Regions from separate parts of the Marilutibacter alkalisoli genome, predicted to be linked through region 3. Evidence: riboswitches for the same ligand, from Rfam matches in the RefSeq annotation. Region 3 holds a riboswitch; each other region holds the start of a gene.
What was found. A riboswitch is a leader RNA that binds a small molecule or an ion and turns the genes downstream of it on or off. The one in region 3 is predicted to bind cobalamin.

Region 1: it holds a riboswitch for cobalamin, as region 3 does, so the genes downstream of both, btuB (TonB-dependent vitamin B12 receptor) here and btuB (TonB-dependent vitamin B12 receptor) in region 3, are expected to answer to the same signal.
Region 2: it holds a riboswitch for cobalamin, as region 3 does, so the genes downstream of both, FKV23_RS03160 (ribonucleoside-diphosphate reductase subunit alpha) here and btuB (TonB-dependent vitamin B12 receptor) in region 3, are expected to answer to the same signal.

What each region holds. Positions count from the first base shown of each region.
Region 1 is NZ_CP041242.1:2,968,329-2,978,576, forward strand. Features, by position in the region: gene FKV23_RS13130 (hypothetical protein) at 1-151, opposite strand, end outside; gene btuB (TonB-dependent vitamin B12 receptor) at 190-2,043, opposite strand; cobalamin riboswitch at 2,153-2,409, opposite strand; gene clpB (ATP-dependent chaperone ClpB) at 2,630-5,218, opposite strand; partial or broken gene otsB (trehalose-phosphatase) at 5,388-6,166, shown strand; gene FKV23_RS13150 (glycoside hydrolase family 15 protein) at 6,178-7,959, shown strand; gene otsA (alpha,alpha-trehalose-phosphate synthase (UDP-forming)) at 8,024-9,391, shown strand; gene FKV23_RS13160 (DUF4166 domain-containing protein) at 9,420-9,950, opposite strand; gene FKV23_RS13165 (SulP family inorganic anion transporter) at 10,003-10,248, opposite strand, start outside.
Region 2 is NZ_CP041242.1:733,789-744,036, forward strand. Features, by position in the region: gene FKV23_RS03150 (sensor domain-containing diguanylate cyclase) at 1-1,185, opposite strand, end outside; gene FKV23_RS03155 (ribonucleotide-diphosphate reductase subunit beta) at 1,326-2,345, opposite strand; gene FKV23_RS03160 (ribonucleoside-diphosphate reductase subunit alpha) at 2,481-4,817, opposite strand; cobalamin riboswitch at 5,223-5,534, opposite strand; gene FKV23_RS03165 (DUF2339 domain-containing protein) at 5,662-8,409, shown strand; gene FKV23_RS03170 (DUF3999 domain-containing protein) at 8,406-9,890, shown strand; gene FKV23_RS03175 (phosphoglycerate kinase) at 9,988-10,248, shown strand, end outside.
Region 3 is NZ_CP041242.1:488,976-499,223, forward strand. Features, by position in the region: gene FKV23_RS02130 (PAS domain S-box protein) at 1-1,002, shown strand, start outside; gene FKV23_RS02135 (Crp/Fnr family transcriptional regulator) at 1,024-1,740, opposite strand; gene FKV23_RS02140 (universal stress protein) at 1,951-2,793, opposite strand; gene FKV23_RS02145 (universal stress protein) at 2,860-3,699, opposite strand; gene FKV23_RS02150 (cation-translocating P-type ATPase) at 3,914-6,484, shown strand; gene btuB (TonB-dependent vitamin B12 receptor) at 6,557-8,413, opposite strand; cobalamin riboswitch at 8,576-8,824, opposite strand; gene FKV23_RS02160 (TfoX/Sxy family protein) at 8,896-9,261, opposite strand; gene FKV23_RS02165 (GAF domain-containing protein) at 9,258-9,758, opposite strand; gene FKV23_RS02170 (TMEM175 family protein) at 9,837-10,248, shown strand, end outside.

The DNA of each region.
Region 1 (10,248 bases), 1.4 Mb from region 3:
GGCGCAGGTACAGGCCGCCGAGGAAGAACAGCGCCATCGATGCATCCGGCAAATGCAGGGCATCGCCAAAATGGTTGAAGCGCGTGGCGACCATGAACGCCGCGAAGGCGGCGAACAGGCCGAGGTTCATGGATCCGGAGAGCGGTTTCATCGGCAGGCCTCGTCGGGAAGGGAATGGAACCGGGACGCTCAGCGGCCCGGCCGGTAACGGACGCTCAGCAGCCAGTTGCGGCCGGGCTGGTTGTAGAGCGCGGCGGTTTCGTACTGCTTGTCCAGGACGTTGTTGAGCGACAGCCGCAGCTGCCAGTCGTTCGAGAGCGCATAGCCCACGCGCAGGTCGGCCAGGCCGTAGCCACCCATGCGGGTGGTGTTGGACAGGTTGTCGAAACGCTCGCCGACGCCAGTCACCGAGGCCCCGGCGCTGAAGTCGCCGAAACGCCGGTCCAGGTCGATGCGCGCACTGCGCCTGGCCCGGCGCGGCAGCACCTTGCCGGCGTTGCCGGCGCGGTTCTCCGGGTCCAGCCAGCCCAGGCTGCCGCTCAGGTCCCAACCCAGCACGGTGGTGTCGAACGTCGCCTCGACGCCGCGGATGCGGGCGCGGTCGATGTTGTTGGGACCGCCGAAATCGCCGAGGTCGGCGTCGTAGGCGATCATGTCGTCGATGCGGGTGTCGTAGGCGTTCAACGACCACACGCCCCAGCCATGCGCGCCACGCAACCCCAGCTCGACGCTGCGCGACGTTTCCGGCCCGAGTGCCGGATTACCGTAGCCGGGGAAGTACAGCTCATTGAAGGTCGGTGCCTTGAACGCGGTGCCGTAGCTCGCGGTCAGGCGCAGTGCGTCGGTGAAGTCCCAGCCCCACAGCACGCTGCCGGTGGTCTCGCCGCCGAACTGGCTGTCGTCGTCACGGCGCAGGCTGGCCTGCAGCGACTGCGCACCGAACGCCTGCTGCCACTGGCCGAACACGCCGCGGTTGATGCGGCGGTCGACGGCATAGGCGGTGGTACCGTCAATCTCGTCGCGCTGCCAGTCGAAGCCCAGGGTCAGCAGGCCGGCACCGATGCCCAGGTCGGCCTGCAGCCCGCCGACCTTGCGGCGGGTGTCGAAGCGCGAGCTGAACACGCCGTCGAAAAAGTTGTCGCTGAGATCGGCGCTGCCGCCGGCGCTGGCGGTGAACGTCACGCGCTCGTTCGGCGCATGCCGCAGGCGCCCGCCGAGGACCTGCTGCACGCTGTCAGCCTCGCTGGCCGGACCGCCGTCGTACTCGTTGCGGCCCTCGGCACGGAACACGCGCAGCTCGCCGTCCCAGCGCTCGTTGAAGCGGTATCCACCCTGTGCGGTCAGCGACGTGTTGCGGTAACCATCGAGGTCGGGATCGAAATTGCGGGTGCCGCGGTAGGCGTTGATGCCCTCGGTGGTCTCGTGCGCGGCCTGCAGCGAGTACCAGCCGCCGCGCGTGTCGTCGCCGCGGCGTCCGGCCAGGCCGGCGGATGCCCGGCGGGTCTTCTCGCTGCCGATGGCCAGCATGGCGTTGGGCTCGAACGGCCCCTGCGGGCGACGGGTGAAGATCTGCACCACCCCTCCGATCGCTTCGGAACCGTACAGGCTGGAGAACGGGCCGCGCACGATCTCGATGCGCTCGACCTGTTCGACCGGGATGTCCTGCAGCGCCGCGCTGCCGTTGGTGGCGGAGCCGAGCTTGATGCCGTCGACCAGCACCAGCACGTGGTCGGACTCGGTGCCGCGCAGGAACAGCGAGGTCGACTTGCCCGGGCCACCGTTGTTGGCCAGCGAGATGCCGGCACGGCCGCGCAGCAGGTCCGGCACGGACGGCGCCTGCAGGCGCTCGATCTCGGCACGGTCGATCACGGTCACCGCGGCCAGGGTCTGGTCCTGGGTCCTGGCGGTACGGGTAGCGGTGACCACGACCTGGTCGAGGTCGACCGCGGCACCGGTGGCGAACGCCGGGATGGATGGGAAAAGAATCAGGGAAAGCGTCGATGCCAGCGTGGCACGACGAAACACGACTGCATGGCGATGCACGGAAACTCCTTCACCGCGCCTGCCCGCGCGGATGGCATGGAAACGAACAGGCGGAAGGAGGGTGCAAGACGGCACGCGGTGCGTGCAGCCCGTGACATCGCCCACCGCATGTCGGGTCATGCCTGGGGCCGGTCTCCGGGCTTGCGAGCGGAACCGGCGGATCGCCGTGGGCTCCCGGTCCGCGCCTTCCCATGCATCAGGCACAGTGGCTGCGTGCGGACCTTGTCTCGCCTACCGTTGCGGGGGCAGCTCCGGAATTGCCGATCGCGATGCCACATGTCGTGGCCCGCGACCCGGCGCACCGGATTCCCGTTTCAACCACCGTCCCGGACGGGAGCGGCAGTCACCTCAGGCGGGACGGAGTCTAGCAGTTTGCCGCAGCCCTGAGCGGCGCGACGTCATGACATGTGGGCATGTCGCCCTCGTTACCACGGGAGCTAAGGAGCACAAGCCCATGAATTCGCCCCTCTCCCGCACACGGGGTGAAGAGGCACGTTTGCGAGCCACTGGCTCGCGTGCCGATGAACGCCCGAGCGCTATGCGCTATGCGCGAGGGCCGGGGCGCGGGTTGGGGTGAGGGCGCTTTTCAGGCGCCCTTGCGGAACACCAGCACGCCACCCTCGGCATCGGCGGCGATGGTGTCGCCGGCGGTGAACTCGCCGGCCAGGATGCGTTGCGCCAGCGGGTTCTCCAACTGCTGCTGGATCGCGCGCTTGAGCGGCCGCGCGCCGTACACCGGATCGAAGCCCACGTTGCCGAGCAACACCAGCGCGTTGTCGCTCAATTCCAGCTTCAGGCCGCGCTCGGCCAGCCGCTTGTCGAGCCCGGCCAGCTGGATCTTCGCGATTTCGCGGATCTGCGCCTTGTCGAGCGGGTGGAACACCACGATGTCATCCAGCCGGTTGATGAACTCGGGGCGGAAGTGGTTCTGCACCACGCCCATCACCGCCGCCTTCATCTGCGTGTAGCCTTCCGGCGAATCGGTGTCCGACAGCTCCTGGATCATCTGGCTGCCGAGGTTCGAGGTCATCACGATGACCGTGTTGCGGAAGTCGACCGTGCGGCCCTGGCCATCGGTGAGGCGGCCGTCGTCGAGCACCTGCAGCAGGATGTTGAACACGTCCGGGTGCGCCTTCTCGACCTCGTCGAGCAGGATCACGCTGTACGGACGCCGCCGCACCGCCTCGGTCAGGTAACCGCCCTCCTCGTAGCCGACATAGCCCGGGGGCGCGCCGACCAGCCGCGACACCGCGTGCTTCTCCATGAACTCGCTCATGTCGATGCGGACCATCGCGTCGGGCGAATCGAACAGGAACTCGGCCAGTGCCTTGCACAGCTCGGTCTTGCCGACGCCGGTCGGGCCGAGGAACAGGAACGAACCGCTCGGCCGGTTCGGATCGGACAGGCCGGCGCGCGAACGGCGCACCGCGTCGGACACGACCTTGATCGCTTCCTCCTGGCCGACCACACGCGTATGCAGGTGGCCCTCCATCTGCAGCAGCTTCTCGCGCTCGCCTTCGAGCATCTTGCTGACCGGGATGCCGGTCCAGCGCGCGACCACCTCGGCGATCTCCTCGGCGGTGACCTTGTCCTGCAACAGGGTGAAGCCCTGCTGCTCGGCTTCCTGCGCCACCTGCAGCTGCTTCTCCAGTTCCGGCAACGTGCCGTACTGGATCTCGCTCATGCGGCCGAAGTCCTGCTTGCGCTGCGCGGCCTCCAGTTCCAGCTTGGCGGCCTCGATCTGCTCCTTGATCTTCGTCGCGCCCTGCAGGGTCGCCTTCTCCGCCTTCCAGATTTCCTCCAGGTCGTTGAACTCGCGCTCCAGCGTGGCGATCTCGGCTTCGAGGTCGGCCAGGCGCTGCTTCGACGCGTCGTCCTTCTCCTTCTTCAACGCCTCGCGCTGGATCTTGAGCTGGATCAGCCGACGCTCCTTGCGGTCGAGCTCCTCCGGCTTGGAATCGATCTCCATGCGGATGCGCGACGCGGCCTCGTCCATCAGATCGATCGCCTTGTCCGGCAGCTGGCGATCGGCGATGTAGCGGTTGCTCAGCGTGGCCGCGGCGACGATCGCCGGGTCGGTGATCTCGACGCCGTGGTGGACCGCGTACTTCTCCTTCAATCCGCGCAGGATCGCGATCGTGTCCTCCACGCTCGGTTCGCCGACGAACACCTTCTGGAAGCGACGCTCCAGCGCAGCGTCCTTCTCGACGTACTTGCGGTATTCGTCGAGCGTGGTCGCGCCGATGCAATGCAGTTCACCGCGGGCCAGTGCAGGCTTGAGCATGTTGCCAGCGTCCATCGAGCCCTCGGCCTTGCCGGCGCCCACCATCGTGTGCAATTCGTCGATGAACAGGATCACCTGGCCTTCGTTCTTGGCCAGGTCGTTGAGCACGGCCTTGAGCCGTTCCTCGAACTCGCCACGGAACTTGGCGCCGGCGATCAGTGCGCCCATGTCGAGCGAGAGCACGCGCTTGCCGCGCAGGCCCTCGGGCACTTCGCCATTGATGATGCGCTGGGCCAGGCCCTCGACGATCGCGGTCTTGCCCACACCCGGTTCGCCGATCAGCACCGGATTGTTCTTGGTACGGCGCTGCAGCACCTGCACGGTGCGGCGGATCTCCTCGTCGCGGCCGACCACCGGGTCGAGCTTGCCGGACTCCGCGCGCGCGGTCAGGTCGATGCAGTACTTCTCCAGTGCCTGGCGCTGCTCCTCCGCATTCTCAGACTGCACGCTCTCGCCGCCGCGGGCCTTGTCGATCGCCGCCTCCAGCCTGCCCTTGTCCGCGCCGGCGGCCTTGAGCAGCTTGCCGGCCTCGCTGCTTCCCTCGAGCGCGGCGAGCAAAAACAGTTCGGAGGCAATGAAGGCGTCGCCGCGCTGCTGCGCCAGCTTGTCGGTGACGTTGAGCAGGCGCGCCAGGTCGTTGCTGGCGGAAACGTTGCCCTCCTGCCCGCTCACCTTCGGCAGCTTGTCGAGCGCCTCGCCGAGCCGCTCGCGCAGCAGCGGCACGTTGACGCCGGCCTGGGCCAGCAGCGGCCGGGTGCCACCGCCCTGCTGGTCGATCAGCGCGGCCAGCAGGTGCACCGACTCGATCACGTTGTGGTCGCGCCCGACCGCCAGCGACTGCGCGTCGGCGATCGCCTGCTGGAAGCGCGATGTCAGCTTGTCCATCCGCATGGGAATTCTCCGGAATCGTGGCGGCGCCTGCCGCAATGATCTGGAAATGCGGGCCGGCACCGTGGATTCAAGCGTGCCGTCGACACCTCGACGGGACATGGCGCCGACAAATGGCATCGACAGATGGCGTCCACCGGATGCTTACATGGGGGTGGTCACAATCGCGTGCATGATTCGCCCAGCCGCCCACCTGCCGCTGCCGCCCGCGATCTCACCCGACTGGGCGCTGTTCCTCGATGTCGATGGCAGCCTGCTGGATTTCGCCCCCACCCCGACGGTGTGCGTGTGCCGCCCGGGCTCATCGAGACACTGGAATCCCTGCACGCCGGGCTCGGCGGCGCACTGGCCCTGGTCAGCGGGCGCCGGCTGGCGTTCCTGGACGCCCTGTTCGCACCGCTGCGGTTGCCGGCGGCAGGCCTGCACGGACTGGAACGACGCGGCGGCACCCCGTGCGCGCTGCCGTCGCCACCGCCGGCGCTGGATGCCCTGCGCGAACGGGCCGGGGCGCTGTCCATGCGGTATCCCGGCGCAGTGGTGGAGGACAAGGGCGCCGCCCTGGCCCTGCACTGGCGTGGCAATCCCGCGGCGGCGGCCGGATTGCGGGCCCTGGCCGAAGCGGCCCTGGGTGAACTGTCCGGCTATCGCCTGCAATCGGGCGACCAGGTGCTGGAACTGCGTCCGGAGGGCGCCGACAAGGGCTCGGCGATCCTCGCCATGCTCGATGCATCGCCGTTCCTTGGCCGGCGCCCGGTATTCGTCGGCGACGACCATACCGACGAACACGGTTTCGCCGCGGTGCGCGAACGCGGCGGCATCGCCGTGCTGGTCGGCGACCGCCAGCCGAGCGAAGCCCGTCATCGCCTGCCCGATGCCAGCGCGGTACGGGCATGGTTGACCGACGGCGCGGCCAGACTGCCCGGCCTGCGGCAGAAGGGAGCGCGCGCATGAAGGACGATGGCATGAAGCCGGCTTCGCTAGATCTCGGCCTGATCGGCAACGGCAGCGTCGCGGCCCTGGTCGATGCATACGGCCGCATCGTCTGGGGGTGCATACCATCCTTCGATGGCGACCCCGTATTCTGCGCACTGCTCTCGCCGACCCGCCATGAAGGCGGCGACTTCGCAATCGAGCTGGAGGACTTCGCGACCGCCCGACAGCACTACCTGACCAACACCGCGGTGCTGCGCACCGTGCTGGTGGATCATCATGGGAACGCGATCGAGATCACCGACCTGGCCCCGCGCTGGCGACAGTACGGGCGTTTCTACCGACCGGTGATGCTGGTGCGGCGGGTACGGCGCCTGGCCGGCAGTCCGCGCATCCGCATCCGCCTGCGACCGCTCGCCGATTATGGCGAGCACGCACCCGAGATCACCTGGGGCAGCAACCACATCCGCTACCTGGTACCGGGTTTCACCCTGCGCCTGACCAGCGATGCGCCGGTGCGGCTGGTGCGCGACGGCCTGCCGTTCCGGCTCGACAGCGAGTTGAACCTGGTGCTCGGCCCCGACGAAACGCTGATCGAGCCGGTGGCGTCCTTCGTACGCCATGCCGAGGAGCAGACCATCGACTACTGGCGCGAGTGGGTGCGCTACCTGTCGATCCCGCTGGAATGGCAGGAGGCGGTGATCCGCAGCGCGATCACCCTCAAGCTGTGCCAGTGCGAGGAAACCGGTGCGATCGTCGCCGCGGTTACCTCGTCGATCCCGGAGGCGCCGCACACCGCGCGCACCTGGGACTACCGCTACTGCTGGCTGCGCGATGCGGCGTTCGTGGTGCGCGCACTCAACCGGCTGGGCGCCACGCGCAGCATGCAGGGCTATCTGCGCTACATCTCCAACCTCGCCAGCGCCGACGGCACGCTGCAACCGGTGTACGGAATCGGCTTCGAGGCGCAACTGGCCGAACAGGAGATGCCCGCGCTGGCCGGCTATCGCGACATGGGCCCGGTGCGGCGCGGCAATCTCGCATGGCTGCAACAGCAGCACGACGTCTACGGCAGCGTGGTGCTGGCCTCGACGCAACTGTTCTTCGACCAGCGCCTGACCACGCCGGCCGGCATCGCCGAGTTCGAACAGCTCGAACCGCTGGGCGAGCACGCCCTGAAGCTCTACGACCAGCCCGATGCCGGCCTCTGGGAGTATCGCGGACGCACCGGTGTCCATACCTATTCCAGCGTGATGTGCTGGGCCGCCTGCGACCGCCTGGCCAGGATCGCATCGCACCTGAGCCTGGATGCACGGGCCGGGCACTGGCGCGCCTGCGCCGACACGATGCATGCACGCATCCTCGACCGGGCCTACGACAGCGCACGCGGCTGTTTCGTCGACACGTTCGGTGGCGACCGTCTCGACGCATCCCTGTTGCTGCTGGCCGAACTCGGTTTCGTCGCCCCGGGCGATCCGCGCTTCGTGGGCACGGTCGAGGCGATCGGCAACGAGTTGCGCCGCGACGACGGCCTGTTCCGCTACAACGCGCCGGATGATTTCGGCATGCCGGAAACCAGCTTCACGATCTGTTCGTTCTGGTACATCGATGCGCTGGCCGCGATCGGCCGCGCCGACGAGGCCCGCGCGATGTTCGAGCGCATCCTGGCGCGACGCAACCCGCTCGGGCTGCTGTCGGAAGACCTCGCCTTCGACGGTGGCGAGGCCTGGGGCAACTTCCCGCAGACCTATTCGCACGTGGGCCTGATCATGGCCGCGATGCGCCTGAGCCGGCCCTGGCAGGATGCGGCGTGATGCGTGGCATCCTCCGCCATGCATGCAGGGGTGAAGCATCGCCTCGGCGATCGGGAGCCACACGATGAGCCGCCTGGTCATCGTCTCCAACCGCGTGGCGTTGCCCGGCGAATCCCGTGCGGGCGGGCTCGCGGTCGCACTGCATGCCGCGCTGGAGGAAACCGGCGGCATGTGGTTCGGCTGGAGCGGCAGGATCGACCCGGACCGGTCGGGCAACGTACGCGAGCAGACCGAAGGCGACATCCGCTACGTCACCCTGGACCTGTCGCAGCAGGACCACGACCACTACTACAACGGCTTCGCCAACCGAACCCTGTGGCCGCTGCTGCATTTCCGGGTCGACCTGGCCGACTACAACCGCGAGACCTACGCCGGCTACCGCCGGGTCAACGCGCTGTTCGCCGAGAAACTGGCGCCGCTGCTGCGCGACAACGACCTGGTCTGGATCCACGACTACCACCTGATCCCGCTGGCCGTGCTGCTGCGCGAGCACGGGGTGCGCTGCAAGCTCGGCTTCTTCCTGCATGTGCCGATGCCGTCCTCCGACCTGCTGGCGGCACTGCCGCAGCACGGGCGGCTGTTCGAAGGACTGTCGGCGCACGACCTGGTCGGCTTCCAGACCGGGCGCGACCTGGAGCGCTTCCAGGATTACGTGCGGCTGTTCGGGCGTGGACGGGTGATCGAGAGCGGCGTGCTGGAAACCGGTGGCGGCCGTCTGCTGCATGCCGGCGCCTTCCCGATCAGCATCGATACCGGACACATTGCCCACCTGGCCTCCCAGTCGGTGGGCAAGGCCAGCGTCAAGAGGCTGGCCGACAGCCTGTCGGGGCGGTCACTGGCAATCGGCGTCGATCGACTGGACTATTCGAAAGGATTGCCCGAGCGTTTCCGCGCCTTCGAGCGCTACCTCGAACGCCACCCGGGCCAGCTGGGGCGGATGACCTACCTGCAGATCGCGCCCGTCTCGCGCGGCGACGTGGCCGAGTACCGGGTGTTGCGCAACGAACTCGAACGCCTGGCCGGACACATCAACGGCGCCCATGCCGACCCGGACTGGACACCGATGCGCTATGTCAATCGCAACTACCCGCATGCGTCGTTGACCGGTTTCTATCGGCTGGCACGGGTCGGGCTGGTGACCCCCCTGCGCGACGGCATGAACCTGGTGGCCAAGGAGTTCGTCGCCGCGCAGGATCCGGATGACCCCGGGGTACTGGTGCTGTCGACGTTCGCCGGCGCGGCGCGCGAACTGGAGGGCGCGCTGATCGTCAACCCCTACGACCTGGACGGCGTGGCCGACGCGATCGCACAGGCGATGGACATGCCGCTGGCCGAACGCCGCGAACGCTGGCAGGGCATGATGTCGCACCTGCAGCGCCACGACATCGCCGCGTGGCGGCGCAGCTACCTCAAGGCCCTGCGCGCCGCCTGAGACTCGATTGCGCTCCGACGACGCCGCCTCATGCCGGCTCGAGCCAACCCTCATAGCGGATCAGCAGGCCCGCCAGCGGCAGCCGGGCCTCGACATGGAACTCGTAGCGGCCCTCATGCTCGCGTTCGCGGCACTGCACGCCGGAGAACAACCGGGCCGGCAACGGCAGCAGGCCGAGCAACCGCACCTTCTCGACATTCCAATAGACCACGCTCTCCCACGTATGCAGGACGAAGCGAAACTGCACCAGCCCCAGCCGCTCGCACAACAGGCCATCACGGCAGTACAGCTTCGAGACCATCTTCCGGCCGTTGAAGTCGCGGCGCCAGATCTCGCGCTTCTCGTCGGCGATGAACTCGACCCGGGTCGGCGCGTCGCGCATCGACGGCGGCAACCTGGTCACGACCGCGCACAGCCACGCCAGCGGATTGCGTCCGCGCTCGATCGTCGCCCGGCCGGCCCAGGTCTCACGGCCACGGATGCCATGCAGGGCGCGCAGTGATTCAGGCATGTTGAAAAACGGTGCACGCAGCACCTGCTGGAATACGGTCGGATGCATTCGGATTTCCCCCTGCGCGGAGGATAGCGATCAGTTTCACGCCGGGAAGCGATCAGGCTCGCGTTTCTGCCTTCTGCAATGACAGCAGGGCCAGCATGCCCGCCAACACCGCGTATCCGGCAGCGAACTGCCAGGCGATCGTCCGTGCCAGCCCGTCCAGCGCCCACGGCAGGTACACCCCACCCTGCGGATGCACCGAATGGACCACCCCGAACAGGGTCAATACCGCCGCGACCAGCAGCCACAGCGACGCCAGCCGCATCCGCTGCTCGATCATCGCCACCAGCGCCGACGCCCA
Region 2 (10,248 bases), 240 kb from region 3:
GCGCAGATCAGCGGTACGCGCGGCGATTTCCTGATCGCGCTCCTCGACCACCCGCTGCAGTGATGTGGCCAGCTCTCGCTGTGCCTGCAAGGCATCGTTGAGCTCGCCGTAGGCGTGGTTGAGACGGTCGGACAATTCTCCGATCGCGCCGGCGATCGGTCGCAGTTCCATGGGCATGCCGCGTGCACTGTCGGCATCGAGCGGCGTGCCTACGGCGAAGTTGCGCAATGTGTCGAGCAGGCGTCCGGTACCGGCGGCCAGGTCCCTGAGCTGGATCCAGACGGCGGCGATTACACCAAGGCTGGTCACGATCAGCAGGGCGATCAGGGCCAGCGTGCTGCGGCCGATGGTTTCCAGCAATGGCCGATCGGGAGCCAGCAGCACGAGGACCCAGCCGCTCTCCATACGCGCACGTGCGACGAAGGCGCCGCCGCCATTCATGATGTCGTGTTTGAAACGGCTGCGTGCGGTATTCAAGGGCGCCGGCTCTGACAGCGTCAGGCGCGGATCGCTGACGACCTGGAGGAACTCATAGGACAGCCCCGGCGTGGTGTGAATGACCTGGTTGCGGCGATCCAGCAGCAGCATTTCGTAGCCGCGGGCATGGAAGGCCTGGCTGCGCCGACTGGCGAACGTCTCGACATGGATCGACGCTTCGATCACACCCATGAAACGGCCATCGCGGACGATCGGCGCGGATATCGCCACCAGCGGGTCGGTGCCCAGCGCGCGTCCGCGGAAGGCGTTGGAAACGTATGGTTGCAGGGTGCGGGCAGGGGCGGCGAAGTACTCGCGGTCGCTGACGTTGGAGGGGCTGGCACCGGTGTCCGGCCCGGTCATTGCGTGCGCCAGCACCCGCCCTTCGTGATCGGTTACCAGGGCACTGAGCAGTCCAGGCGAGGCGTCGAGCAGGCGGGCGAGGTCGTCCGGCCAGGCATCCGACGCGACATCGCGGGTCTGCGCCAGCACGATGAGGCTGGCCAGGCGGCTATGGACATAGTCGTCGATGCTGGATGACGTCAGGCCGGCCGACAGCCCGAGTCGATCGCCGAGGGAGTCGCGTTCGGCCTGGTATTGCTGCCAGATCAGCACCGCGCTGAACAGCACGGCCGGGACCGCGGCGGCAAACAGCAGCAGCCGGGCGAAGCGCCGACGCAGGGTCCATGGACGTTCCGGGCGGGCCAAGGAGGCGGGCGAACTCAGTGGGACGTTGGGCCTACGCTACCGCGCCGGCCGTCGCCCGACAATGACGCATATCACGGCTGCAGGCGGTCGCCGGCTCAGCGGCGCGACCGGGGCATCCCTGCCACCGGCCGCTGCGGAGATCAGAACGCGGCGTCGAACGCGACCTCTCCGCTGACACCGACCTGATAGGCCGACACCCTGCGCTCGAAGAAGTTGGTCACCTCCTGCACGTCTTGAAGATCCATGAAGCCGAACGGGTTGGTCGAACCGAAGCGCTTTGGCAGGCCGAGCTGGCCCAGGCGCTGGTCGGCGCAGTATTCGAGGTACTGGCGCATGTCCTTCAGCGACAGCCCGACCACTCCGCCGGACAGCACGTCCTGCGCGAACTGCATCTCGCAGTCGACGGCTTCTTCCAGCATCGCGACGACCTGCTGTTTCAGCTCGTCGTCGAACAGCGCGGGTTCTTCCTTGCGCACGGTGTCGATCACTTCGAACGCGAACGCCATGTGGCAACTCTCGTCGCGGAACACCCAGTTGGTGCCCGAGGCCAGTCCGTGCAGCAGCCCGCGCGAGCGCAGGTAGTAGACGTAGGCGAAGGCGGCGAAGAAGAACAGCCCCTCGATGCAGCAGGCGAAACAGATCAGGTTGAGCAGGAACTGCCGGCGCTGTTCGATGGTTTCGATGCGTTGCAGGCCCTGGATCGAGTCCATCCACTTGAAGCAGAAATCGGCCTTGGCCCGGATCGACGGGATGTTCTCGACCGCGTCGAATGCTTTTGCGCGCGCGGCCGGGTCGGGCAGGTAGGTGTCGAGCAGGGTCAGGTAGAACTGCACGTGCAGCGCTTCCTCGTATAGCTGCCGCGACAGGTACATGCGCGCCTCGGGCGCGTTGATGTGCTGGTACAGGTTCAGCACCAGGTTGTTGGCGACGATCGAATCGCCGGTGGCGAAGAACGCGACCAGCCGCTCGATCAGGTGCCGCTCGGCCGGGCCGAACTTGTGCCGCAGGTCGTTGACGTCGAGTGAGAAGTCGACCTCCTCGACGGTCCAGGTGTTGCGGATCGCGTCGCGGTACATCTCGTAGAACCGCGGGTAGCGCATCGGCCGCAGGGTGAGGTCGAAGCCGGGGTCGAGCAGGTGGGGGGAGGTGTTGTCGGACATGCAGGAATTCCTCTGGAGGAGTCCCTTCTCCCGCTTGCGGGAGAAGGTGCCCGTAGGGCGGATGAGGGCAGGGCGCGAGGCGGCCCTCACCCCAACCCCTCTCCCGCAGGCGGGAGAGGGGCTTCTGATTGGCGGCTACTGGCAGGCTTCGCAGCTCTCAGGGTTCTCGAGCGAACACGCCACCGCCGCGGCCGGCGCGATGTTGCTCACCGTCGACTTGGCGATCTTCGTTGCCGGTCGCGAGCGCAGGTAATAGGTCGTCTTCAACCCCTTCTTCCACGCGTACATGTACATCGACGACAGCTGGCCGATGTTCGGGCTCTCGATGAACAGGTTCAGCGACTGGCTTTGGTCGATGAAGGCGCCGCGCTCGGCGGCCATGTCGATCAGCGAGCGCATCGGCAGTTCCCAGGCGGTGCGGTAGACCGCGCGCAGCGACTCCGGGATCGCGTCGACGCCCTGGATCGAGCCTTCCGACATCTTGATTGCGTCGCGCAGCTCCGGTGTCCACATCCCGAGGGTCTTCAACTCCTCGACCAGGTAGCGGTTGACGACGATGAAGTCGCCCGACAGCGTCTCGCGCTTGAACAGGTTCGACACCTGCGGCTCGATGCACTCGTAGCAACCGGCGATCGAGGCGATCGTCGCGGTCGGCGCAATCGCGATCAGCAGCGAGTTGCGCAGGCCGTGCTCGCGGATGCGCGTGCGCAGGGCGTCCCAGCCGAGAGCGTCCGACGGCGCCACGCCCCAGGCCTCGAACTGCAGCTCGCCGGTTGATGCGCGAGTGTCGTCGAAGCCGGGATGTCTGCCGCGTTCGACCGCCAGCTCGTTCGACGCCGACAGCGCGTGGAAATAGATGTGCTCGGCGATCTGCTTCGACAATGCCCGTGCCGGCTCGGAATCGAACGGCAGCCGCAGTTTGAAGAACACGTCCTGCAGGCCCATCACCCCGAGCCCGACCGGGCGCCACCTGAGGTTGGCGCGGCGCGCGGTCTCGATCGGGTAGAAGTTGAGGTCGATGACGCGGTCGAGCTGGCGCACGGCCAGGCGCACGGTTTCGGCCAGCTTCTCGAAGTCGAAGCGACCGGCCTTGCCGTGTACCGGACCTTCCTCGAAAAGCTCGACGTGGTGCGACAGGTTGACCGAACCGAGGTTGCAGACCGCGGTTTCGTCCTGCGAGGTGACCTCGAGGATCTCGGTACACAGGTTCGACAGGTGCACCACGTTGCCCTCGCGCAGGGTCTGGTTGCAGGCGCGGTTGGACTTGTCCTTGAAGTTCATCCAGCCGTTGCCGGTCTGCGCCAGGCTGCGCATCATCCGTGAGTACAGCTCGCGCGCCTTCACCTTTTTCTGTGCCAGTCCGGCCGCTTCGGCGGCGCGGTAGGCGGTGTCGAAAGCATCGCCCCACAGGTCGGTCAGCTGCGGCACCTTGTGTGGATCGAACAGCGACCATTCGCCGTCGGCCTCGACCCGGCGCATGAACTCGTCCGGAATCCAGTTGGCGAGGTTGAGGTTGTGGGTGCGCCGCGCCTCGTCGCCGGTGTTGTCGCGCAGTTCCAGGAACTCCTCGACGTCGGCATGCCAGGGTTCGAGGTAGACGCAGGCCGCGCCCTTGCGCTTGCCGCCCTGGTTGACCGCGGCAACCGAGGCGTCGAGCGTCTTCAGCCACGGCACGATGCCGTTGCTCAATCCATTCGTCGAACGGATCAGCGAACCGTGCGAACGGATGCGGGTGTAGCTCAGGCCGATGCCGCCGCTGAACTTGCTCAGCTTGGCCACGTCCATGTAGCGCTTGTAGATGCTCTCAAGCGAGTCCTCGGGCGAGTCGAGCAGGAAGCAGCTCGACAGCTGCTCGTGGGTGGTGCCGGAGTTGAACAGCGTCGGCGAACTCGGGATGTAGTCGAGCTGGGCCATGCGCCGGTACAGCGCCAGCGCGTCGCCGACGTCCTCGCTCAGCGCGCATGCGACGCGCAGGAAGAACTGCTGCGGCGTCTCGATCACCGAACGCGCGGTCGGATGACGCAGCAGGTAGCGGTCGTAGAGCGTGCGCAGGCCAAAATAATCGAAGCGGTTGTTGAGCGAGTTGTCGATCGCGTCGTTGAGCTTGCGCGCGTTGTCCTGCACGAAGCCAAGCAGGCGGTCGTTGATCACGCCCAGTTCGTGACCGCGCTGCACCGACTGCGAGAACGCGTTGATGTCGATCGCGGCGACTTCTTTCTCGATCACCCCGGCCAGCAGGCGCGCGGCAAGGCGACCGTACTCGGGTTCCTCGGCGGTGAGCAGGGCGGCGGTGCGGATCGACAGTTCGTCGAGCTCGCGGGTGGTCGCGCCGTCGTAGAGGCCGGAGATGGTGCGCGTGGCCACCCGCATCGGATCGACCGAATACAGGTCCTCGGCGCAGCGGGTCACCGCGCGCACGATCTTGTTGACGTCGACCGGTTCGCGTCGGCCATTGCGCTTGGTCACCGTCATGGTCAGGTTGGCGGCCGGCGGGGTCAGGGCGAAGCCGTTGCCGGTCGGGCCATCAACCGAGCGTGGGGTGGCAGGCGGTTCGGCGACAGCGGTCGCGGAGGTGGTCGTCGCTGTTTCGGGGGCGTCGGTGTTCATTGTGGGGCTCCAGTGCAGGGCGCACGGGTCGCCACCCTTCCCTCGAGGGCGACGCACGGGGACATGACGGCATCGGCGATGACGGTCGCCGATTCAGCCACGCCCCCGCGGGCGCGGAATCTGCAGGATGGAAGCGGGGTGTCGCACGGCCCGAGACGGGCAGGGTGCCGGTGGAGAGCCCGGCACCGGCATTCGGACCGGAACCCCGGACCTTCGCCGCGACACCGACCGCCTCCCCCCGGAGACTCCCTGGCCGGTCACCGCGCGGTGTGCTGCGCGCGGCTGTCGGCAGGTCTTCGGGCTCTGGACATGGGCGAGAAAAGAGTGAAGAGGAGTGAGAAAAGAGTGGCGAACCGCCTTTTACTCTTCACTCACTTCTCTTCACTCTCTCCTTAACCTTTGCCTACTCCCCACCGCTTCCCAGGGCCGTGCCCCAGTGCCATGACGGGTTTCGTTTCCACTACCGCTGCGGGGCAGCGCCGGCTTTGGTCCGCCTTTCGAAGGCGGGTACCGCACCGGACTTCCCTTTTAAGCTGCGCCGGCCACGAGGACCGGTGCAGCACCGACGGACTCAACATAGTGGGGTAATGCCGATCCGTCAACACGATATGTGGTGGAAAGTGGAGCGAGTAGAACCTTGACAAAACCGATGCCGCCGCCCCGCCGGTGGTGTAGCCTCGCTAGCAGCTGAACGGGATGGGCGGATGCAATGGAAGGATTGATCGTGCTGCTGGTGCTGGCGGTACTGCTGGTGCCGGTGTTGCTGGTCGTGGCGCTGGTCCTGATCGCCGGATTGCGGTCAAGGGTCGCCGTCCTCGAGAACCAGGTCGCATCGCTCCGGACCGCGCGGAGCACCGTGTCCGATACCGGGGCGACGCTTGCGAAGGCTGCGGCCATGAGGCCCGATGCTCCGCCGTCAGTCGCGCCAGCCCCGGCTCCGCGGTCGCCTGCTCCAGAACAGGCTGCTCCAGAACAGGCGGCTTCAGAGCAGGCCGCTCCAGAACAGGCCGCTCCAGAGCAGCCTGCGCGTCCCGCGCCGGCCACGCCACCCCCTGCTCCGATGCCGCCGCCGCTGCCGCGTGCGCCCGCGGCCGCGTCGTCCCCGCCACCTGTCGCCGGGCCTGCGCCCGTCCGCCCGGGTCCCGATCCACTCGATGTGCTCGTGCGTGCGGTGAAGCGCTGGTTCACCGAGGGCAACGTGCCGGTCAAGGTCGGCATGCTGGTGTTGTTCGCCGGCGTCGCGGCATTGCTCAAGTACGCCAGCGATCAGGGCTGGATGAGCTTTCCGATCCAGTTGCGCCTGGCCGGCGTCGCCGCGGCGGGGCTGGCCGCGCTGGTGTTCGGCTGGCGCCAGCGCGAACGTCGGCGCAGCTTCGGCCTGAGCCTGCAGGGTGGGGCGATCGGCGTGTTGCTGCTGGTCGTGTTTGCCGCGTTCAAGCTGTATCCATTGCTGCCACCGGGCGCCGCGTTCGCGCTGAGCATCGTGCTGGTGGCCGGTGCGGGCGTGCTGGCCGTGGCCCAGAATTCGGTCGCGCTGGCGATACTGGGCATCCTCGCCGGGTTCCTTGCACCGCTGTGGCTTTCCACGGGCGGCGGCAACCATGTCGCGCTGTTCGGCTATTACGCCGTGCTCAACGCGGCGATCTTCGCGATCGCCTGGTGGCGACCGTGGCGCGCGCTGAACCTGCTCGGTTTCGTGTTCACCTTCGGCATCGGCACGCTGTGGGGCGTGCTGCGCTACCGCAGCGAGGACTTCGCCTCGACCGAACCGTTCCTGCTGCTGTTCTTCGCGTTCTACCTGCTGATTCCGATCCTGTACGCACGCCGTCGCCCGGCCGGGCATCGCGACCTGGTCGATGGTTGCCTGGTCTTCGGCATGCCGCTGGTGGCGTTTTCGCTGCAGGCCGGCCTGCTCGAAGGGCAGCGGATGGCGTTGGCGTTCTGCGCGCTCGGCCTGGCCGCGATCTATGCCGCGCTGGCGTGGGCGTTGCGGCGTCGCGAGCACTTCGCCGCGCTGGTGGCCCCCTACGCGGTGCTGGCGGTCGGCTTCGCGACGCTGGCGGTGCCGCTGGCGCTTTCGGCACAGGCCACGGCCAGCGTGTTCGCGCTTGAGGGTGCGGCGCTGGCATGGCTGGGACTGCGGCAGCAGCGACGGCTGCCGCAGGTCGCGGGCGTATTGCTGCAGCTGGCGGCTGCGGCGAGCTTCATGATCGGTTACCCGGGGGCCGCCCCGACGATGGCCGTGGCCAACGCCGGTTTCACCGGTGCCTTGTTGATCGCGCTGGCCGGCTTTGCCAGCGCCTGGAGTTACTGGCACGCCGGCCAGCGCCCGCAGTCGATGCCGTACTACCTGTGGGGATTGGCCTGGTGGTGTGGGAACGGCCTGAACGAGATCGACCGTTTCATCGCCGCGGAACAACGTGCCGATGTCGTCCTGATGTGTGTTGCGGCCAGTACCGCTCTGGCGGCGCTGTTCCAGCGTCGCATCGCGGCACCGGCCCTGGCCTGGACCGTGGTGGCCGGGCTGGCGGCGGCATTGCCGCTGGCGCTGGCGCAGGACGCCGCGCATGCGCATCCGTTCGCCGGCCTGGGCGCGCTCGCCTGGGCACTGTATGCGGTGCTGGGGGGGTATGCGCTGCATGGCATGCGCAAGCAGGCAGGACCGGCGCCGGGATGGGCGCATGCGGCGTGGCTGGCCGCGTGGCCGCTGGCGCTCGGGCTCGGCCTGCACGAACTCGCCCTACGGCTCCAACTGGGCGATGGATGGCGCATCGCGCTCGCGGCGCTGCCATGGCTGGCGGTCGCGGCCGCCCTGCAGTGGCGACCGGCCTGGGTGGCATGGCCGCTGACGCAGCGCTTCGGTCAATGGCGCGCGCCGTTGCAGTGCGGGTTCCTGCTGCTCCTCGCGATCGTGTTCCTGGCCGGATTGAAGCTCCCGGGTAATAGCGCTCCGTTGCCGTGGCTGCCGCTGCTCAACCCGCTGGACCTGTTCCAGGTTGCCGTGCTGGTTGTGGTGGCCGCGGGAATGCGGGCGACGCCGGTCGGCTCCACCCTGCATACCTGGCGCATGCCGGCGGTGGCGGCGACCGGGTTCGTGCTGGTCAGTGCCATCACCCTGCGCGCGACCCATCACTGGGGAAGCGTCGAATGGGGTGCGGGGATGTTCTCCAGCAGCCTGGTGCAGACGGCGTTGACCGTGGTCTGGAGCATGCTTGGCGTGCTTGGCTGGATATTCGGTTCGCGCCGCGGCCAGCGCACGCTGTGGCTGGCGGGTGCTGTGTTGATGGCCGTGGTGCTGGCGAAGCTGGTGCTGATCGACCGCCAGCACCTCGGCAACCTGCTCGGCATCGTATCGTTCATCGCCTACGGCCTGTTGTGTACCGCGGTGGGTTACTTCGCACCCGCACCGCCACGGTCACCCGGGTCCAGGCCGGACAACACCGGGGAGGTCGCATGAACACGATTGCGTCGTTGTTGGTCCGTGCATGCCTGGCCGCGCTGCTGCTGCCATCGATCGCGATGGCGACAGGACCGGAAGGCTACGGCTGGGAATGGCCGCTGACGCTGTCCCGGGACGATGGCGGTGCCTACCGGGCAACGCTGGACGAGTCGGTCTATCGCCGGATCCAGGACCCGCGGATGCGCGACCTGGAGGTGTTCGATGGCGAAGGCCTGTCCGTCCCCGCTGCGGTCTTCGAACCGGAGCAGCCGCTGGCGCAGTCACCGCGGCGACTGGCCCTGTCATGGTTCACGCTGCCTGCACCGGCTCCCGGCGCGGCACGGCGTTGGGAGCTGGTCAGTGAGGCCGATGAAGACGGTCGCCTGCGCCGGGTCGAGGTGCGTGGCGGCACCGCGCCGGATCCGGCCGCGGGCACCGCGTTGCTGGTCGACCTGAGCCGGGTACGTGAAGCCGTGGTCGCGCTCGAGTTCGAATGGAACGCAACCGATGCGCTCGATCTCGGCTACCGGGTCGAGGCCAGTGACGATCTGGATCACTGGCAGTCGCTGGCGGCGCGCGGGCGGCTGATCGATCTCCAGCGCGAAGGGCGGCGCCTCCTGCATCGCCGCATCGAGCTTTTCGGCCTGCTGCCGCACCACCAGCGTGCGCGCTATCTGCGGCTGACACCCGACCGCCCCGACCAGGTGGTCGAGATCACCGCCCTCAAGGCGATATTCGCTCCGCCCCCGGCCAAGGCCGCCCTGCAATGGGTCGAACGCGCACCCGCACGCGCGGCATCGGCGGACGGGCGGGTCCACGAATACACCCTCGACGGACGCTTTCCGATCCGGCAGGTGGACGTCGCCCTGTCTGGCAACCATGCCGTCGAATGGCGGCTGGAAAGCCGCGACTCGACCGATGCGGACTGGCAGCTACGCACCGGCCCGTGGATGACCTACCAGGTCGGTGCCGGGAACGGAGGTCGCTCCGCCGCACGCGAACTGCCCATGGTGCTTCGCGACCGCTACTGGCGCCTGAGCGCGAACGGGCCGGTCAATGGCGAACCGGCGCTGCGGTTCGGGTACGCCCCGGAGGTGGTCGTGTTCCTGGCGCAGGGTGCTCCGCCGTACGTGCTCGCGGCCGGCAGCACGCGTGCCCGTCGCGCGGACTCACCGTTGCCGCGGCTGGTCGAGACGCTGCGCGCGCAACAGGGAGACGACTGGCAGCCCGCGGCGGCCTGGCTGGGAACATCGAGGGTGCTGGCGGGCGACGCCGCGCTGGCGCCGGTACGGGATTGGACGTCCTGGCTGCTCTGGAGCCTGCTGGTGCTCGGTGCCCTGGTGGTGGCCGGGTTCGCATTGAGCCTGCTGCGCCCGGGACGCGGGCCATCGCAGTCTCCGGAAGGGACCGCGGCTGCGCCTCCGGAAACCGACACGGTCGCCAGCCGGGAGGGCCACGGGGACGAGGCCGGGTCCGGCCCATCCGATAACAGTTCCTGAGCCCTGCGGTTTCAATCCGGAGGCCGGGCCGCGACAATAGCGGGCTCGCGCGTTGCGCGTGCCTCCATTCTGCGCGTCCTTAATCCAGGAGCTGTCCATGCCCATCCTCCGCATGACCGACCTCGACCTCGCCGGCCAGCGCGTGCTGATTCGCGAAGACCTCAACGTGCCGATCAGCGATGGCCGGATCACTTCCGAGCAGCGCATCCTCGCCGCGCTGCCGACGATGAAGCTGGCATTGGAAAAGGGCGCGGCAGTGATGGTCACCTCGCACCTGGGCCGGCCGAAGGAAGGGCAGTGGAGCGAGGCCGATTCGCTTGCGCCGGTCGCGAAGCGGTTGTCCGAACTGCTCGGCATC
Region 3 (10,248 bases):
GAAGCGACCCGGTTCATCGGCACTGCCCTGCGGGCGGTGGGCCGGGGCAGCGAGCTTACCGGCAAGCTGCTGGCATTCGCGCGACGGCAGCAGCTGAACCCGTGCGCGATCGAACCTGCGCGGTTGTTGCACGAGCTCGACGACATGCTCCGCCGGACCCTGGGCGACGGCATCAGGGTCCGGATCGAATGCGCCGAGGGACTGCCATCCGTTTACGCCGATCCGACCCAGCTCGACGTGGCGCTGCTCAACCTGGCGCTGAACGCGCGCGACGCGATGCCGGAAGGCGGCGAGATAGCCATCTCGGCCGGGCAGCGTGCGGGTATCCCGGGGCAGGCCGTGACCGGGCCGGGAGCCGGCCACCACATCGTGTTCACCGTCGCCGACACCGGCCACGGCATGTCGGCCGAGACGCTGGCCCGGGCGGTGGAGCCGTTTTACACGACCAAGCCGACCGGCCGGGGCAGCGGGCTCGGCCTGAGCATGGTCTACGGCTTCGTCGAACAGAGTGGCGGCAGCATGCGGCTCGACAGTCGGCCCGGCCGCGGTACCCGGGTGGAACTGTATCTGCCATCCGCGATCCCCGGGGGGGAGGTGGATCCCTCTCCGTTGGCGCCCGGCACCGTTGCGGGAGAAGGCGAGACCGTGCTGGTGGTGGAGGACGAGCCGGCCGTGCGCGACATCGCGGCGGCATTCGTGGGGTCGCTCGGCTACCGGGTGCTGGCGGTTGGCAATGCGGGCGAGGCGCTGGAGCAGTTGGCGCGGGATCCGCAGATCTCGCTGCTTTTCAGTGATGTGATGCTTGGGCCCGGCATGAACGGACGGGCGCTCGCGGAAGCTGCGCGCCGGCGCCGGCCGGAGCTGGCCGTGCTGCTGACCTCGGGCCACGCGGATGCTGCGGCCGAAGCGGGTGCCGAGGCGTTCGAGCTGTTGCGCAAGCCCTACCGGCGCGAGGACCTGGCCGAGGCCCTGCGCCGCAGTCTCGACGGCGTGCGCAGCTGACAGCTGAGCCGCGTCCCGGCCTCAGCGTGGTTCCATCAGCAACCTTCTCAGGCCATCGGCGTCGTCGATGCGGACGGCGCGCCGCTGCACGTCGATCAATCCCTGTGCCTGCAGCCGTGACAGCGCCCGGGTCACCGTTTCCAGTTGCAGGGCGAGAAAATTGCCGAGTTCGGCGCGGGTCATGCGCAGCAACAGGTCGCGCGCACTGAAGCCCAGCCGTTCGAGCCGGCTGGCCAGGTCGAGCAGGAAGGTGATCACCCGCTGCTCCGCATTCAGGGTGGCCAGGGCCAGCATCCAGCTCCAGTCGCGGCGGATTTCGCTGGCCAGCAGCGCGGTCAACCGCTCGTGGAACTCGGGCAGGTCGGTGTGCAGGCGGGCAGTCGGGAGCTCCCATACCTCGCCGAAGTCGAGCGCGACCGCGTCGCAGGTGTAGCAGGGCATGTCGAGCGAGTCGATGCCGAGCAGCTCGCCGCGCATGCGGAAGCCGGTGATCTTCTCGCGGCCGTCCTCGCTGAGTATGCAGGTCTTGAAGAAGCCGGCATGGATGAAGAACAGCGAGTGGCGAGGTTGCCCGGCGCGGAACAGATATTCACGGGCTTCCAAGCGTCGCCGCTGTGGTGCCAGCCCGGCCAGCAGCCCTTCGAGATCGGTGGCGGCTCCGGCGGGGATTCCGGCCAGCCGACCGTGATGGATCGCGGCAGGTGGAAGAGTGGCAACAGCGGGGGTCGTGTCCAGCATGGCGGCAGTCCTGGCTCCAATGGCAGGTACAAGCTAGCCCGCCGGCTCCACACGACGATGTGGTTCGCGTAACCGTTTGTAACAGCCGGTGACGGTGACGCACGAAGAGCGCGTGCCCGTTGCACAGGAGATGCTCCACACCGCAATCAGACGCTGAAGTGAGCGTGCGCCCGAGGCCGGCGTAACGATCCGAAGGTTCCCGACGTTGCCCTAGTGCGAGAACAGCACCGGTATCGGTGATTGTTCGAGCAGATGCCGGGTCACGCCCCCGAATACGCGCTCCAATGCCCGCGAGCGGCTGTAGCCACCGGCTACGATGAGGTCGGCCCGGCTTTCGAGGGCATGGCCGAGGATGGCTTCGCCGGTGAAGCCGAGTGCGCGCGGGCGCCGGACCAGGCTGGCGGATATGCCGTGACGCTCGAGGTGTCCGATCAGGCAGGCGTCCAGGCGTTCGGCATCGCCATTGCCGCTGCCGCGCTTGCCGTCGCCGCGTTCGACCATCAGCACGTCGACCGAAGACGCCCGCCGCAACAACGGCAAGGCATCGTGCACGGCGCGCGCGGCCTCGCGCGAGGACTTCCAGGCGATGACGACATGGTTGAACGCCCGGCCCTCATCGCTATCCGGGACCATCAGCAGCGGCCGGCCCGATGCGATCAGGAGGTCGCCAAAAAGCGCCCGCTGGACGGGCTGCAGGGGACGCTCGACGCCCATCACTGCCAGGTCGGCATGGTGCGCATGGAAAGCGGAGATCTCGCCGGGCGCGAGCCAGCGCGACTTCGACAACCGGACTTCATGGGCGACGGATTCGCGGGCCAGCCGCTGCTGGACGGCCTTCGTGAGTCGCTGCTCCGTGGCGGCCACGGTTTCATCGATCGAATCGAAGATTCCGTCAGGCGGATACGCCCACGCGGATGGCGCCCGCGAAACGAGACTGACCGTCACCAGTGCGATGACGTGGCCGTCGTCGGCCGCAGCAAGCGCGCACGCCCGGCGCATGGCCGACTCGTGGATGTCTTCCGACGCGACCGGAAGCAGGATGTCCTTGAACATGGTGGGTTCTCCGGAATGAGTAGGGCGGGGTGCGGCATCAGGATCTTCGCGTGTGTCGATCCGGGATCAGTGGGAGAACAGGATCGGAATCTGCATGGCCGACAGCAGGCCGCGGGTCGTGCCACCCAGGGCCCATTCGCGGAAGCGCGAATGGCCGTAGCCGCCTGCGACCAGCAACTGCGCGTCGACGCGGGCGGCATGCCTGAGCAGGACCGTCTCCACCGTTTCATGACGTGCGGGTCGCTGCAGACGGACGAGGTCGACCTTGAGTCCGTGTCGGGCGAGATGGCTGGCGATGGCGGTGTCCGGCAGCAGTTCCGGGTCGCTTTCGCTCGACTCCACCATGACGACGTCGATGGCCTTGGCCTGTGCCAGCAGCGGCATCGCATCGTGGAGCGCCCGGGCCGCTTCGCGTGTTGGCTGCCAGGCGATGACGACGCGCCGGAAAGGGGGCTGGATCAGTAGGCGAGGGGGAACCATCAGGACCGGCCGTCCGGTCTTCATGACCAGTGTGGCGAAGTAGGAATGGATGACGGCGGATGAATGGGCGTTGCCGTTGGCCGACGTCATCACCACCAGGTCCGCGTTGCGGGCATGCGACGCGATGGCGTCCGGCGGCTCGGTGACCAGCGATTCGACCACCTGCGCCGAGGCAAAGATCGGGAGTTCGTCCAGCCGGGTCCGGATCCGCGCCGCTTTCAGTTCGGCCTGGTTCCTGAGCTCGTCGTGGAGTTGCAGGACGGCATTGTCCTGCGCCATTCCGACCGGAGAGGGATCCGGGATGGGCAGCTTCAGGGCGACCAGGACGGACAGGTGTGCGCCCTCGCTCGACGCAAGCGCAATGGCGGCTTCCAATGCGTTCACATCGCCGTTGCTGCCGGTCATGGGCATTACCAGGTCTTTCATCGTCCAGCCGCTCGTGGGATCGGTTGATGTCGGTCATTGGACCCCTGTATGCGGTCGAAGGGCTTGATCTGGATCAACGCAGGCCCGCATCCGGAAGTGTCGCTCGCGCCGCTGGCGGATACCGGGAAACCGGTCGATTGATCGTGATCAACTCCACGCGCAAGCGGCGGATCTAACGTGGCGGCACTCTTCCCGTCGATATCGCCGCGAGCCGATGGCCCCCGAGACACCTCCATTCCATTGCCAGGGCACGGACGCCGTTCTAGCAGGGCTGTCCAGTTCCCGGACTGGCCTGAGTGCGGCCGACGCCGAGGCGCGGTTGGCATGCCACGGGCCGAACCGGTTGCCGGAAGGGCGTAGTCGGACCGTGCTGGAGGTGTTCCTGACGCAGTTCAGGAGTCCCTTCATCTATCTGTTGCTGGCGGCCGGCCTGGTTTCGCTGCTGTTGTCGCACATGGCCGATGCCGTCTTCATCTTCGCCGTGCTGCTGATCAATGCCGCCATCGGATGCTTCCAGGAATGGCGGGCGGAGACGCGATCGCGTGCGTTGCGCGCATTGATCAAAGGCACCGTGGCCGTCTGGCGCGACGGCCGCCTGCAGCGGCTGCCGACAGAAGTGCTGGTGCCGGGCGATGTGGTCCAGGTCGAGAGCGGGGAACGCGTGGCGGCCGATCTGCGCCTGATCGAGGCACGCAACCTGCTCGTCGACGAAAGCCTGCTGACCGGCGAATCGGCGGCGGTGCTCAAGCACGCCGATGCCATGCTGGAGAGCGTGACGCCGCTGCCCGAGCGCGTGACCATGCTGCATGCCGGAACCACGATCCAGGTCGGTCGTGGCCTGGCAGTGGTGGTGGCCAGTGGCGACTCGACCACGGTCGGCCAGCTGGCGGCGGAACTGGAGCGGCCCGACGCACCGCCTCCGCTGGTCCGGCGCATGGCCCGCTTCACCCGCCATGTGGTGGTCGCGGTAGTAGTGGTGATCGCGTTGATCACCGCGTTGGAACTGATGCGCGGCGCTTCGGCCGGCGACATTTTCCTGCTTGCGGTGGCGTTGGCGGTATCCGCGATTCCGGAAGGCTTGCCGGTGGCGATGACCGTAGCCCTGTCGATCGCGACCCATCGCATGAGCCTGCGCAACGTGATGGTGCGGCATCTGCCGGCGGTCGAGGGGCTCGGCGCCTGCACCCTGATCGCGACCGACAAGACCGGCACGCTGACCCAGAACGTGCTGACGGTCGAGCGGCTATGGGTGGCCGGCGCCGGCGAGGTCGCGCCAGATGCCGCCGCGTCGAAGTCGCTGCTGGTCGCAGCCGCGCGTGCCAGCGAACGTGCGGCCAGCAGCGGCGAGGGCGTCAGTGGCGATGCGGTCGACCTGGCCTTCCTCGACGCCGCGGCGGCACACGGCTGGTGTCCGGACGACGACGATCCTGCGCTGGTCGTCGCGCGTGTGCCCTATGAGCCGCAGAAGCGCTTCGCGGCCTCGATACACGCCGATGCGGAGGGGCTGGTCGCGTATGCCAAAGGGGCGCCGGAAACCATCCTCTCGCTATGCGGGCATGTCGCCCCCGCGGCGCAGACGGCGGTCGAATATCTGTCCGGTGCCGGCTACCGGGTGATCGCCGTGGCCGAAGGCCGGGTCGCGAACGCACATGAGGACGGGCTGGGCGGACTGTGCCTGCTGGGCTTCGCCGGCCTGATCGATCCATTGCGGCCCGAGGCCCGCGGTGCCGTCCACGCGGCGCAGAGCGCGGGCATCCGCGTGGTCATGGTCACCGGCGACCATCCGCGCACCGCGGCTGCCATTGCCGGCCAGCTCGGACTGGAGCTGACGCCGGATGCCGTCGTGACCGGGGCCGAACTGGCGGCGCTGCCCGTCGAGGGGTTCGATGCGGCAACCAGCCGGGCCAGCGTGTTCGCCCGTACCGAGCCGCTGCAGAAGCTGGCGATCGTCGAATCCCTGCGTCGCGATGGGCACGTGGTCGCGGTCACCGGCGATGGCGTCAACGATGCGCCCGCCCTGCATGCTGCCGACATCGGCGTGGCGATGGGCAAGGCCGGCACTGATGTCGCCCGCGACGCCGCCGATCTGGTCCTGGCCGATGACAACTTCGCCTCGATCGTTTCCGGCATCGAGGAAGGGCGGATCGCCTACGACAACCTGCGCAAGGTGATCGCGCTGGCGATCTCCACCGGCGTGGCCGAGGTCATGATGGTGCTGGTGGCCACGTTGACCGGCCTGCCGCAGCCGCTGACCGCAGTGCAGCTGCTATGGCTGAACCTGGTCACCAACGGCATGCAACACGTCGCGCTTGCATTCGAGAAGGGTGAGGCTGACGTGTTGCAGCGCCGCCCGCGCGCGGCCAATGCCCCGGTGTTCGATCGCCGGATGATCGAGCAAGTGCTGCTGGGCGGGGCGGTGATCGGCTCGATCGGTTACGTGTTCTATTACTTCGCGCTGGCGACCGGAATGGAGCACGTGGCCGCGCAAGGCGCAGTGTTGTGGCTGCTGGTCTGGTGCGAGAACGCACACTGTTTCAACTGCCGCTCCGAGAGCGAATCGGCATTTCGGATCCCGCTGTGGCACAACCCCTTGCTGGTCGCCGCCGTGATCGGCACCCAGCTGCTGCAGATCGCGGTGCTCGCGATTCCGCCGCTGCGCGATCTGCTCTCGCTGCAGGCAATGACCATCGCCGAGGGCCTGCAGCTGGGTGCGCTCGCCCTCATCGTGCTGTTCGCGATGGAGCTCTACAAGATGTTCCGCCGCCGGCATCCGATCAACGGCTGAGGCGCTGCGCCCTGCATCGACGCAGCCGCCTTGCCGCACCCGTGGACGATGGTGTCCGCGGACGCGACCGGTTCACTGCGGCGCGTAGCGCAGGGTCAGGAACCACTCGCGGCCGGGCTGGTTGTACCAGGCCACGGTCTCGTATTTGCGGTCGAACAGGTTGGCGACGCGGGCCTGCAGGGTCCAGTCGGGGTGGAAGGCGTACTCGGCGCGCAGGTCGAAGGTCGCGTAGCCGCCCAGGCGCGTGCTGTTGGCGACATCGTCGTAGCGGCTGCCTTCGGCGACGCCGGTCAGGCCGAGGCGCACGGCACCGAAATCGCGATCGATGTCGATGCGCGCGTTGTGGTCGGCGCGGCGCGGCAGTTTGTTGCCGGCGAAGAAGCCTTCGCGATTCTCGGTGTCGACGAAGCTGGCGCTGGCATTGACGACCCAGCCGGCCAGCTCGGTGTCCATGCCGACCTCGGCACCGCGCATGCGTGCGCTTTCGATGTTGTTGGGCAGGAAGATGCCGGCGTCGTAGGCGATCAGGTTGTCGGCGCGGGTGTCGAATGCGTCGATGCGCCAGTTGATCGCGTCCCCGCGCCGGGCCAGGCCCAGCTCCCAGCTCTTCGATTCTTCCGGCTTCAGGTCGGGGTTGCCGAAGAACGGAAAGTACAGTTCGTTGAAGGTCGGTGCCTTGAACGCGGTGCCGTAACCGGCGGTGATCCGCCAGCCGTCGCCGAAGCCCATCCCCCAGGCCACACTGCCGGTGGTGTGGCCATCGAACTGCTCGTTGTCGTCGCGGCGCAGGCTGGCCTCGAACGAGTGTGCGCCGAACCGTCCTTGGTACTGTACGAAACCGGCGTGGTTGCGGCGCGAGGTCTCGGCATATTCGGTGCTGCCCTCGACGCGGTCGCGCAGCCAGTCGAAGCCGATAGTCAGCATCTGGTCACGGGCGAAGGTGAAGTCGCCCTGCACGGTGGCGCTGTCGCGGTCGGTGTCGAAGCGGCCGGCGGGGTTGCTGTCCTTGTAGTTGTCGGAAGTATCGCTGTTGCGGCCGACGACCAGCTTGAACGCCGCCACGTCCGACGGCTGCCATTGCGCGTTGGCGCCGATCACCTGCTGGGTGATCTTGGACAGGTTCTGGAAGCTGCCGTCGTATTCGTTGCGGCCCTCGGCGCGCAGCGCGTGCACACCGAGCGAGAGGGTCTCGGTGGCGTCGATACCGGCGCGGGCCGACAGTGAGCGGTTGCGGTAGCCATCGTCGTCGGGTTCGTCGGCAAAACAGCCGGCGCCGAAGTCGAACGGATCCGACGGGTCCGGGCCACGGCCGCGGCAGGCGTCGAAGCCTTCGGTATTGGTGTAGGCGGTGTCGAGACCGAACCAGGCATTGCCGCTGCGGCCGCCGAGGCCGGCGGTGCCTTGGGCATAGTCGTGGCTGCCGACCGTCGCACTTCCCCGCATGTGCAGGCCCTCGCGGTCGCGGCGGGTAAAGATCTGGATCACCCCACCGATCGCATCGGCGCCGTACAGGCTGGAACGCGGGCCGCGCACGACCTCGATGCGCTCGATCATCGCCAGCGGCAGGTCCTGGAACGAGACCAGGCCCGAGGTCGGCGAACCGACGCGGATGCCGTCGATGAGCACCAGCACGTGGTCGGACTCGGCGCCGCGCAGGAACAGCGTGCTCAGCTTGCCGGCACCGCCCTGGTTGGCGATGGTGATGCCGGCGCGGCCGCGCAGCAGATCGGGCAGGTCGCGGGCCTGGCTGCGCTCGATCGCCTCGCGGTCGATCACCTCCACCGGCACCAGTGCGTCGTTGACGCTGATCGCGGTGCGATTGGCAGTGACGGTGACCTCGTCGAGGTCGGTCGCATTCTGGGCGCGGGCCGGCGATACGGCGGTAGCCAGCGCGGCGGCAACGGCCAGGGACAGGATCTTTGCGGACATCGGGGGCTCTCTCCATCGCGGGCCTGGCGGCCACGCATTGCGTTCGGGTTACGCGTGGGAGGAGCGAGGCGTCGACGGACGGCAGCATGCCGTCATCGCTGCCGCGATGCCCTCCGCATCGCAATCAGTCATGGGCCTGCCGCGACCGGTGTGCAGTCATCGGCATGGTCCGCCCACGAGGCCGGTCTCCGGACTTGCAGGGCAGGCGGCCGGATGGACGCCCCGGCTTCCGACGCCTTCCCGCGCGCTGCACGGTGGCCCGTGTCGGAAACCTTGCCTGCTTACCGTTGCGGGGGCAGTGCCGGAATGTTGCGCGCCGATCGATTCAGTGGTCGATCGCGGCAGGTCACCGGCTTCCCGTTTCAACCCGGGCCGGTCGGCCCTGGGTCACCTCGAAGCGCGCGTAGTCTACGCCAAAGGCGAGGAGTGAGTGGAGAGGAGTAAGAAGTGAGAGAAAAAGCAGGCTCTCCCCCACTCGCTTCTCACTCCTCTCCACTCTCCACTGCTCCCGGGGGCGGCGGCTCGACCGTATCGGCGGTCATTACCGTCGTGCGCACCGGTGCCGCGGCCGGCTTGTAGCGCGGCGGCGGCAGTTGCTCGATCGCGGCTTCGGCCTCGGCAACCAGTTGTTGCCGCCGAGGTTCGGGCACCTCCTGCCAATGGCAGTCGCACAGCGCGCCCTCGATCGCGTACAGCAGGTTCATGGTCGGCTTGAAGCCGGCACGCTTGATCCGCATGTAGGCCTCCACCGGCCCCGCCGCCTCCAGCTCCTCGCGCGTGTGCAGGCCGACCTGGCGCAGCCACGCCGCGCTCTTGGGGCCGATATTGCGGAGCTTGGGCAGAGTCATGCCGGTGCGTTCCCCGTGGTTTGTTCCATATAGATACGGGCAATGGCTTCCAACCCGGCCTGGTCGTCGGCATCGAAGCGGCCGCGCAACGGACTGTCGAGGTCGAGCACGCCGATCAGGCCGCCATCATTGTCGACCAGCGGCACCACCAGCTCCGAGCGTGAGGCGGCATCGCAGGCGATGTGGCCGGGGAAGGCATCGACATCTTCCACGCGCTGGGTTTCGCGGCTCGCCGCGGCCACTCCGCACACCCCCTTGCCGAGCGGAATGCGTACGCAGGCCGGCAGGCCCTGGAACGGGCCGACCACCAGTTCGTTGCCATCGAAGAAATAGAAGCCGACCCAGTTCAGGTCCGGCAGACTGTTGAACATCAGCGCGGCCAGATTGGCGGCATTGGCGATGCGGTCGTGCTCGCCATGGACCAGGCCGCGGGCCTGCTCGGCGAGTTGGGCATACTGTTCCGGCTTGCTGCCGGTGAGGGCGGTGGCGGCGAACATCCCCGGAGTCTAGCAGTACGCCGCGGCGCGTTCAGGCTTACCATTCGTGCGGTCGAAACCGATCCGGGGGATGAGACCATGGACCTGCACCAACTGCCGGTGGACAACGGGTTCCGCCTGCGTGGAAGCTCGGTGACGCGGGTGGAGACCTTCGTCGACGCGGCCTTTGCCTTTGCCGTGACCCTGCTGGTGGTTTCCTTCGGCGCGATGCCGGAAACCTTCGCCGAACTGTACGAGGCGTTGCGCCGGTTCCCGGCTTTCATTGCCGGGTTCGCGATCCTGGCCCTGTTCTGGCATGCCCATTACCGCTTCTGCCGGCGGCTCGGGCTGGAGAACACCGGGGTTGTCGTGCTGAGCCTGGCGCTGGTCGCGACGGCCCTGTTCTATGTGTACCCGTTGCGGATGGTGATGTCGGCGGCGATGCACTTCATGACTGCGGGCTGGGCGCCGAGCGAGTTCCGGGTGGAGAGTTTTGCCGAGTTCCGCCTGA